DNA from 3 places in the Nesterenkonia sp. CL21 genome. Region 1 is predicted to be linked to each of the others. Evidence: riboswitches for the same ligand, from Rfam matches in the RefSeq annotation. Region 1 holds a riboswitch; each other region holds the start of a gene.

Region 1 (3,179 bases):
CATGGGGTTCGCCTTCCGTGAGGGGCGGCGCGCCTTGTGGGCGGCCGCAGATCGGTGGTGGTGAGGGCGCCCCGGATCACGGGGCGCATTCCTTCCCTGTACGGAAACGTTAGGCGACAGACCCGTGTCTCAGGGAATCGGCCCGCTCAGCACCAGGGCGAGGGGCCCGACGTGAGGCGGTGTGCCCCTCCGCAGGGGACCGCCGGTCGCCTCAGGCGGCGCCTGCCTGACGCCGTTCCCGCTCCGCCAGACCCCAGGCGGCCACGCCGCCGGCTGCGGCCATGACCAGGCGAGGAGCGGGGACGTGAGCCTTTCGCAGAGCCGACTCGAGGGCCGTGTCGGACCACAGGCTGATCCGCATGACACCGTAGGTGGCGGCCCCACAGAGGAGGCCGAGGCCCAGACGAGCCGGCAGGGGCGCGGCGCCTTCGCCCGAACCCTCGTCACCCCCGTCTTCAATGGGGTCACCAGCGGGTTCATCAGCGGAGTCACCGGTCTCCTGATCCAGGTCCACACCGGCGGCGCGGGCGGCCTGCTGGACCCGCTCGGGGGCGAATCCGGCGGCGGCGACGAGCAGGGTCGGGGCCCAGACGAGCGTGCCACGCAGCCAGCGTGGATAGCGACGGACGGGCACGAGTCCGCTCACTCCGGTGAGCACTCCTTGGCCCGCCGGACTGCGGCAGATCTCCAGCAGCGGGGATGAGGTCCTGGACGAGGTCCTGGTCGGCGCGTGGGTCGTCATGGCTTCGACGCTACGCGGCCGGCATCGGCGCCGTCATCATCCTCAGGACGGACCCTGAAGGCAGCAGCCGTGAAGACAGAAGTGGCCCCACGTGCACCTGCCAGAGCCCACCTACCCTTGCTACCTTCCGGTCCTGGGGGAGTTCAGCAGGATGACACCACACGTGGGGCCGGGGACCATCGTAGCCCGGAGATCGCCGCCGGCGCCAACCGGGCGCGGCCCTCTGCCGGGCCCTCAGGACATGGATCCGGACTCGATGTGCATTCTGCCCGGATTGTCCGCTAGCATGGAGCCTGCCCTCGCGACGCCAGGTGTTCGCACCTGCGGATCGAGCGGTGAAGGAGGATTCGCCTAGCGGCCTATGGCGCACGCTTGGAACGCGTGTTGGGTTCACACCCTCAGGGGTTCAAATCCCCTATCCTCCGCCCTGATGAGAAGGCCCCCGGTCACAGACCGGGGGCCTTCCTTCGTCTTCCGAGCGACCCCTTCGGGGCACATCGCCCCAGGCCACCTCGTCACACGCCGACGCCGGCGTCGTGAGGTGCGTTACGCTCATCGAGTCCACACGGGTGCCCCTGCAGGGGCTGAGATCAGGCGATGCACGCCTGGACCGTCGAACCTGACCGGGTCATGCCGGCGTAGGAAGTGAGGGCTCATCATGAGCGATTTCTCTGTGCGCACCGCCCCTTCGGCGAACACCACCGCCTCCCCCACGGAGGAGGCTCACCCCGCCCACGAGCGGGCCAGCATCACCGACGGCTCCGGCCTTGAGGTCCCCGTCACCCGGATCCACCTGCACGACTCGCCGGACGGCTCCGCCAATGAGCCGTTCGAGGCCTACCGGACGGCGGGCCCCGGCGGCGACCCGCTGGACGGGCTGCCGCCGTTCCGCGAACCGTGGATCCTCTCCCGGCAGGACTCCGCGGAGTACACCGGCCGGGGGCGTCACCTCGACGACGACGGCCGCTCGGCGGTGCGTCGCGGGGCGGCCAGCGACGAGTGGCGCGGCAGACGTCCCGTGCCGCGCCGCGCCCTTCCGGGGAGGAAGGTCACCCAGATGCACTACGCGCGGCGGGGCGTCATCACCGAGGAGATGCGCTACGCGGCCCTGCGGGAAGGCTGTGACGCGGAGAAGGTGCGCGCCGAGGTGGCGGCCGGGCGGGCCATCATTCCGAACAACATCAACCACCCGGAGTCCGAGCCGATGGTCATCGGACGGGAGTTTCTGGTGAAGATCAACGCCAACATCGGCAATTCGGCGGTCACCAGCTCCATCGCCGAGGAGGTGGACAAGCTGCGGTGGTCCACCCGGTGGGGTGCGGACACCGTCATGGACCTCTCCACCGGAGATGACATCCACACCACCCGAGAATGGATCCTGCGCAACGCCCCGGTGCCCATCGGCACGGTCCCGATCTACCAGGCCTTGGAGAAGGTCGACGGCGACGCCTCGGCCCTCACGTGGGAGGTCTTCCGGGACACCGTGATCGAGCAGTGCGAACAGGGGGTGGACTACATGACCGTCCACGCCGGAGTGCTGCTGCGCCATGTGCCGCTGACCGCCGAGCGCGTCACCGGCATCGTCTCCCGCGGCGGGTCCATCATGGCCGGCTGGTGCCTGGCCCACCACCAGGAGAACTTCCTCTACACGCACTACGACGAGCTGTGCGAGATCTTCGCCGCCTACGACGTCGCGTTCTCCCTGGGCGACGGGCTGCGTCCCGGCTCCATCGCGGACGCCAACGACGAGGCCCAGTTCGCGGAGCTCGACACGCTGGCGGAGCTGACCCGCCGGGCCTGGGAGCACGACGTGCAGGTCATGGTGGAGGGCCCGGGCCACATCCCCCTGCACCTGGTGCGAGAGAACGTGGAGCGTCAGCAGGAGCTCTGCCACGGAGCACCGTTCTATACGCTGGGGCCGCTGGTCACCGACATCGCCCCGGGCTATGACCACATCACCAGCGCGATCGGGGCCACCGAGATCGCCCGCTACGGCACCGCCATGCTGTGCTACGTCACCCCGAAGGAGCATCTGGGGCTGCCGAACCGCGAGGACGTCCGGGCCGGGGTGATCACCTACAAGATCGCCGCCCACGCCGCGGACCTGGCCAAAGGACATCCGGCCGCCCGGGCGCGGGACGACGCGCTGTCCAAGGCCCGCTTCGAGTTCCGGTGGAAGGACCAGTTCGCCCTGGCATTGGACCCGGAGACCGCCCAGGCGTTCCACGACGAGACCCTGCCGGCCGAGCCTGCGAAGACCGCCCACTTCTGCTCCATGTGCGGACCGAAGTTCTGCTCCATGCGGATCTCCCAGGACATCCGCGACGAGTTCGGCTCAGCGGAGGACCAGCGCAGGATCGTGGAGCAGGGCATGGCCGCCAAGAGCCGGGAGTTCGCCGCCGCCGGGGGCAGCGTCTACCTGCAGCCGGAGATCCCG
Region 2 (3,179 bases), on a different contig from region 1:
CATCGGGCAGGAGAGTGTGCTCGTCGGCGATGACCTCGATCTTGATGAGGTTCGTCTCCAGGGCCTCACGGGCCAGCTCGGCGGTGAGCACGGCGTCCTTCACGGTGTAGCAGCCGGCCGTGTTGGGCAGCACGTCGATGCCGAGGCGCTCCAGCATGGCGAACACGCTGGTCTTGGTCTCTGGGCTGTAGCGGCGCATCGCCACCGTGGTCAGCGTGGTGCCGGAGGCGATGAGCGCGCGCTCCAGGGCCTCCAGGTCGGTGATGCCGCCGGTGCCCATGATGAGCCGGTTGGCCAGGGTGTAGTCGCCCACCTGCAGGGGCGGCGGGGTGGTCGGCGCAGTCTGTGCGGTCTGTGCGGTCATGCGTTCACCCGCCCTGCACTGCGGTGACGATCTCGAGCTCCTCGCCGTGGCTCAGCGTGGTGGACGCCCAGGCGCTGCGCGGGACCACGGCGGCGTTGATGGCCACCGCCACGCCCAGCCGGCCGCCGTCGGCGGGGGTGCCGTCCGGGTTCAGCTGACGCCCGGTGGTGTGGGCGACGGCGTCGACGACGGTGGCGCCGTCGTCGAACTTCACGTCTTCCTCGTTGATGGTCACGGTGAGCATGTCTCTCACAATCCTGTGGGGGTCATCTGTGGTGCGGTCAGCGAGCGGGTGGGGCTCATATGGGCCAGCATCCGGCGGTCCTCCTCGCTCAGGGCCGCTTCGCCGTCGTCGCTCAGCAGGGCCGCCGCGAGCCGGGCGGCCAGCGGCGCCAGCAGGATGCCGTGTCGAGAATAGCCGGTGGAGACGACGACGTCGGGCGCCTGCTCGCAGCGGCCCAGGTACGGGATGTCATCCGGGGTGCCCGGCCGGGCCCGGGTGGTGATCTCCACCAGCTCCGTCTCCTTGACGCCCGGCAGCACCGCGACGGCGTCGTCGAGCAGCTCCTGCACGGAGCCGGCGTGGGTGCCGGGCAGGCTGTCTTCCCGGGAGGAGGCCCCGACGACGAGCCCGCCGTCGGCCCGCGGCACCAGGTAGACGCTGCGGCCGGCCACCGTGGCCCGGACCGTGGCGCTCACGATGTGCTGCTCCCCGGGCAATAGCTGCCCGGGGCGGACCTTCAGGCGCAGCACGTCCCCGTGGACGGGCCGCAGATCCAGGGGCGTCTGCTCGGGCAGTCCGGCGATGTCCGCGTAGCCGAGTCCCGGCACCAGGAGGATCTTGTCGTCGGTGAGTTCGGAGCACTCGGAGCGCTCGGTGCCGTCGTCGAGGGTGAGCCGGACCCCGGTGCGCCCCGGCCCGTCGGCGTGGACGGCGGTGACGCGGGCTTGGATGAGATCGGCGGGCGGGCCGGCGTCGGGGAACCGCGCGCCGTCCAGCGGCGCCTGCAGGGCCTGCACCGCACAGTCCGCGAGCAGCCGGGGGTCCACCTGGTGGTCGCTGGGGACGTCCCACCCCTTGGAGATCCCGGGCGCGAGGCCCGGCTCGCGACGCCGCAGCGCCGAGGAGGTCAGCGGCTCCACCTCCATGCCGTGGGCCTGCTGGACGGCCACCAGCCGGGCGACAGCGTCGCGGTCGGACCGATCGGCGGCCAGCAGGATCGTGCCGTTCTCCCGCCACCCGGTGGGGGCGTCGACGGCGGCGGCCAGCGTGGCCAGGAAAGCTGGATACTCCGCCCGAGAGGCGGTCATGAGGGGGTAGAGCCGGTCCTGGCCGTACTGCACCTCGCTGATGGGGGCGAGCATGCCGGCGGCCGCGTAGCTGGCGCCCTGGGCGATGTCCGGCGCGATCACCGTGACCCGGTGCCCCTGCCGGCGCAGCTCCCACGCCGAGAGCAGACCGACGACTCCTGCTCCCACGACGGTGACGCCCACATCTCCTCCTCACGGCGGCATGACCCGCATCGAGTCCGAGTGGTCGGCGGCTTCGCCCTCTCAGCCCGGCCTGCCCGGGCTCCCACGGAATTCCGGTTCCATTCTAGGGGGTCAGCCCTTCACGCCGCCCGCAGCGATGAATCCGGTGCCGAGGCTCCTCCCCACGAACAGATACAGCACGATGACCGGCAGGGAGTAGAACAGCGAGAACGCGGCCAGCTGCCCATAGGCGACCTGGCCGTACTGGGAGGAGAAGGTGTAGAGGGTGACCGCTGCCGGCAGGTTGTCCGGACTGAGCAGCAGCATGAACGGGACGAAGAAGTTTCCCCACATCATCACGAAGGTGAACAGCGTGGCCACTCCGAGCCCTGAACGCATCAGGGGCATCACCACAGCCCACAGGGTCCGATAGACGCCGGCCCCTTCCGTCCACGCGCTTTCTTCGATCTCGAGCGGCACTGAGTCCATGAAGCCCTTGGTCAGAAAGATGGCATAGGGCAGCGACGAGGCGCCCAGGAACAGGATCGCCCCGGCCATCGAGTCGATGAGGTTGATCTGCACGAAGAGCGAGTAGACGGGAATCATGATCGCGGTGATGGGTAGCCCGGTGGAGAAGATGATCGTCAGCAGCAGGGGCCGCTTTCCCCGGAACCGGTACCGAGAGATCGGGTAGGCGCACAGCACCGCCGCCGTCATCGTCACGAGCGTCGCCCCGCCGCAGAGGATGAGCGAGTTCGCGATCGGTCGGAAGGTGGTCTCGGCGTTCCAGATGGCCGAGAAGTTGCCCAGGCTCCAGGTCTCCGGCCAGGCCACCGCCAGCGAGGCATCGGTGTTGAAGGCCGCCAGCACCACCCAGAGCAGCGGGATGAGGAAGACGGCGCCCAGGAAGATCATGACCACCGTGGACACGGCCTCGGCGGTCCGTGCTCGCCGACCTCGCCCAGCCCGGGAGACCGGCACGTCATGCCGCGCGGTGGTGGTCATCGTTTGTCCTCCTCGGGAAGCAGCCGCAGATACAGGATCGAAGCGATCGCCCCGATCATCAGGAGCAGGAGGGCCACCGCGGTCCCGTAGCCGAGCTGGCCGTAGGAGAAGGCCTGCTCGTACATGTACAGCGGCAGGGTCTGGCTCTGTTGGGCTGGTCCTCCACCGGTCATGATGAAGATCAGGCCGAACACCGACAGCGTCTGCAACGTGATGAGCATGAGGTTGGTCGCGACAGCGGGCCGCAGCAGCGGCAGCGTGACGGACCAGAGGCGACGCAGCGGTCCCGCTCCGTCCACGGAGGCAGACTCCTGGATCTCGGCGGAGATGCTGCCCA
Region 3 (3,179 bases), on a different contig from region 1:
GCGGCGAGCCGGCGTCGGATGTCAGTGCTGTACTCACGCGCGGCCTCGGCGTCATAGGCGACCGCGTAGATCGCCTCCGCATGGCGGGAGGCCAGGTCTCGACCCTGGTCCGAAGCCCCGGCCTGGAAGAGCACCGGCCGGCCCTGCGGCGGCCGCGGGACGTTGAGCGGCCCGGCCACCTGAAAGTGCTCTCCCTGATGATCGATGGGAGTGATCAGGCCGCCGTCGGCGTATCGCCCGTCTCGATCGTGGAGCAGGGACTCCTGCGGCCAGGAGTCCCAGAGCCGAGTGACGGCGTCGATGAACTCCTCAGCCCGTCCGTAGCGTTCGGCATGAGCGGGCATGGACGGATAGGAGTGGTTCTGCGCCTCGGCGTCGAACATGGAGGTCACCACGTTCCAGCCGATGCGCCCGCCGCTGATGTGGTCCAGGCTGGCCAGCAGCCGGGCGGCGTGGAACGGGGTCCAGAAGGTCGAAGACACGGTGCTGACCAGCCCGATCCGCTCGGTGTGCTGACTCATCGCCGACAGCAGCGTCAGCGGCTCCAGGAACCAGGTGGGCCCGTCCTCGACGGCGCCGATGCCCAGCGAGTGGCCGTCGGCGAAGAACACGGCGTCGAGCTTTCCGCGCTCGGCGAGGCGTGCCAGCTCGATGTAGTGCTCGACGTCGCCGAGCCGCTCCACCGCAGAGTCCGGTGCGCGCCAGGCGGCCTTGTGGTGCCCGACGCCGAAGAGGAACAGGTTCAGCTTGACCTCCGGTGCGACCGCTCCCATGCTCAGCCCTTCACCAGCCCGCCGTCGACGATCAGATTCTGCCCCGTCACCCCGCGCGACCACGGGGAGGCGAAGAACAGGGCGGCGTCAGCCAGCTGCTCCGGGATGGTGACCTTGCGCAGCGGGGTGCCCGCGGCGATGGCGTCGAAGACCTCCTCCGGGGTGGCGGCGGAGGCGTCGGTGGTGCGCAGCAGCCCACCGGAGACCATGTTGACGGTGATGCCGTCGGGGCCGAGGTCGTCGGCGAAGGTGCGGGTCAGCGAGAGCAGCGCAGCCTTGGCCGCGGTGTAGTCGTGGTACGGCACCACCGGGTGCTGGAAGAGGTTGGTGCCGATGGTGATGACCCTGCCCTGGCCGACCTCGCGCATCCCGGGCAGGGCCGCCTGGATGAGGTTCAGCGGGCCGGTCACCGAACCGGCGAACTGCGCCTCGAACTCCTCGGCGGTGATCTCGTGGGCCTTGGAGCGGGCATCGCCGGTGAAGGCGAAGTCCACCAGAGCGTTGTTCACCACCGTGGTCACCGGTCGTCCGAAGTGCTCGCGCGCGGTGCTGATCAAGCTGCGGACCTGCTCCGCGTCGCGGACGTCGGCCTGCACCGCGAGCGCCTGCTCGGGGTGGGCGGCGGCGATCTCGTCGGCGGCGGACTGCGAGGAGTGGTAGTTGACCACCACGCGGGCGCCTTCGCGCAGGAACGCGGCGGTCAGGGCCGCGCCCAGGCCGCGGGCGCCGCCGGTGACGACGACGACCTGCTCGCTCAGGGGCAGGGCGCCGTCGTGGGGGCCGGCGGCGGATTCGGTGGTGGACGCGGTGCTGGTGGGTGCGGCGTCGTTGAGTGCCGTGTCGGTGCTCATGGTTGCCTCTCGTCTCGAGGCGAAGGCGGCCCGCGGGCGATGCGCACTGGACACCGATGGAGGTCACCGGGTCTGGCGCCGTGCGGATCAGCGCCGCACATGCCGGACAATCCCTTCGCCAGTGCTAACTGGATCAGGTTCGACGGGTGTCATCTCAGCCGCAGTGCGCGGCACCCCGTGTCACAGCCTTCATCTCATCACATGGCGGGCGTCACAGCCAGTCGGTGTGCGGCTGACCCGCCTGAGGTACGGTGAGAGAGATCTGACCTGGAGTTTTGCCATGCCCACGCCACACACCGCTCTCCAGCTCGCCTGGCGGAGCGCCGCCTACCCCGCCGCCCTCGTCAGTGCGATCGGAGCTTTGTGGGTGCTCGCGAGCGTCCTGACGGACCTCGACGCCACCGGGGCGGGCTTCGCGGGAGCGATCGGCTGGGTGCCGGTGCTCATCACCGCGCCGACGGTCGTCGCGGCGGTCGCGGGCATGGTCCTGACGCTGCTGCTGTTCCCGGCGCTGCGCCGGGCCGCCCCTGGCCGCGCCGCGGGGACGGCCGGTGTCGCCTCCGCGGCGGCGGCCGGGCTGGCCCGCGCCGTCGTCGTCTCCTTGAAGGTCACGATCGCGCTCGCCGGGCTGGCCGCCGTCGTCGGGCTCCTGGCTGGGCCCGCACTGGAGATGACGCGACTTCAGGGCGCCTGGATGGTGCCCTGGCTGGTGACCAGCCTGTCCTTCCCGTTGGTGACGTTCGTGGCCTGGGCACGCCTTCTGCTCCAGAGCAGGGGCAGGACTTCGGCTCCTCCACGGCCCTGACCCCTCGCACTGTCCCCCCCCTTTCAGGGACGCATCGCCTTCGTGAAGCGGGGCGCGCCAGCTGACGCCCTCACCCCTGGAGGGGGGACAGGGATGCCGCGAGCCGGCTCAGGGCAGGAGCACAGGGCAGGAACCCTCAGCCCTGCGGGATCTCCCGGGCGTTGGCCAGCACCGGCAGCTTCTCCCGGGCGGCGGCCACGACGTCGGCGTCGAGGTCGGCGACCAGCAGCTCCGGGGCCTCGCCGGCCTCGGCGAGCACCTCCCCGGTGGGCGAGACGATCATGGAGCGCCCCACCCCGGTGGGCGCCCCCTCCACCGCCTCGACCCCGGCCGCTGCGGGCAGGCCCTGACCGCACGCGATCACGTACTGGGTGGAGTCCAGCGCCCGGGCGCGGGCCAGCAGCCGCCACTGGTCCACCTTCCCGGGTCCGGCACCCCAGGACGCCGGCAGGATGGTGGCCAGCGCTCCGGCCCGGGCGTGGGCGGTGAACAGGCTCGGGAATCGGATGTCGTAACAGGTCGCCAGGCCGAGGAGCTCACCGTCGAGAGTGAACCGCGCCGGCTCCTCACCGGGGGCCACGGTCTTGGACTCCTGGAAGCCGAAGGCGTCATAGAGATGGATCTTGTCGTAGGTGGCCAGCACGCCCTCGCCGTCCACCGCCAGCAGCGTATTGGTCACCCGCGCGCGGCCCTGCTCCCCCGGCTCTGCCGGGGTGAACATGCCGGCGACGATCGCTGTCCCGTGATGCC

What was found. A riboswitch is a leader RNA that binds a small molecule or an ion and turns the genes downstream of it on or off. The one in region 1 is predicted to bind thiamine pyrophosphate.
Region 2: linked by a shared signal. The riboswitch ahead of thiO (glycine oxidase ThiO) and the one ahead of thiC (phosphomethylpyrimidine synthase ThiC) in region 1 are both predicted to bind thiamine pyrophosphate.
Region 3: linked by a shared signal. The riboswitch ahead of Q7C18_RS09580 (3-oxoacyl-ACP reductase) and the one ahead of thiC (phosphomethylpyrimidine synthase ThiC) in region 1 are both predicted to bind thiamine pyrophosphate.

The regions. Positions count from the first base shown of each region.
Region 1 is NZ_JAUTWR010000006.1:71,447-74,625, forward strand. Features, by position in the region: gene Q7C18_RS10455 (thiamine pyrophosphate-binding protein) at 1-3, opposite strand, end outside; gene Q7C18_RS10460 (hypothetical protein) at 212-742, opposite strand; RNA gene ffs (signal recognition particle sRNA small type) at 820-916, opposite strand; tRNA gene Q7C18_RS10470 (tRNA-Ser) at 1,083-1,167, shown strand; TPP riboswitch at 1,298-1,404, shown strand; gene thiC (phosphomethylpyrimidine synthase ThiC) at 1,401-3,179, shown strand, end outside.
Region 2 is NZ_JAUTWR010000007.1:176,293-179,471, forward strand. Features, by position in the region: gene Q7C18_RS11795 (thiazole synthase) at 1-364, opposite strand, end outside; gene thiS (sulfur carrier protein ThiS) at 369-608, opposite strand; gene thiO (glycine oxidase ThiO) at 614-1,858, opposite strand; TPP riboswitch at 1,848-1,954, opposite strand; gene Q7C18_RS11810 (carbohydrate ABC transporter permease) at 1,970-2,842, opposite strand; gene Q7C18_RS11815 (sugar ABC transporter permease) at 2,839-3,179, opposite strand, start outside.
Region 3 is NZ_JAUTWR010000005.1:99,869-103,047, reverse strand. Features, by position in the region: gene Q7C18_RS09585 (LLM class flavin-dependent oxidoreductase) at 1-773, opposite strand, end outside; gene Q7C18_RS09580 (3-oxoacyl-ACP reductase) at 776-1,624, opposite strand; TPP riboswitch at 1,717-1,812, opposite strand; gene Q7C18_RS09575 (hypothetical protein) at 1,905-2,429, shown strand; gene Q7C18_RS09570 (carbon-nitrogen hydrolase family protein) at 2,566-3,179, opposite strand, start outside.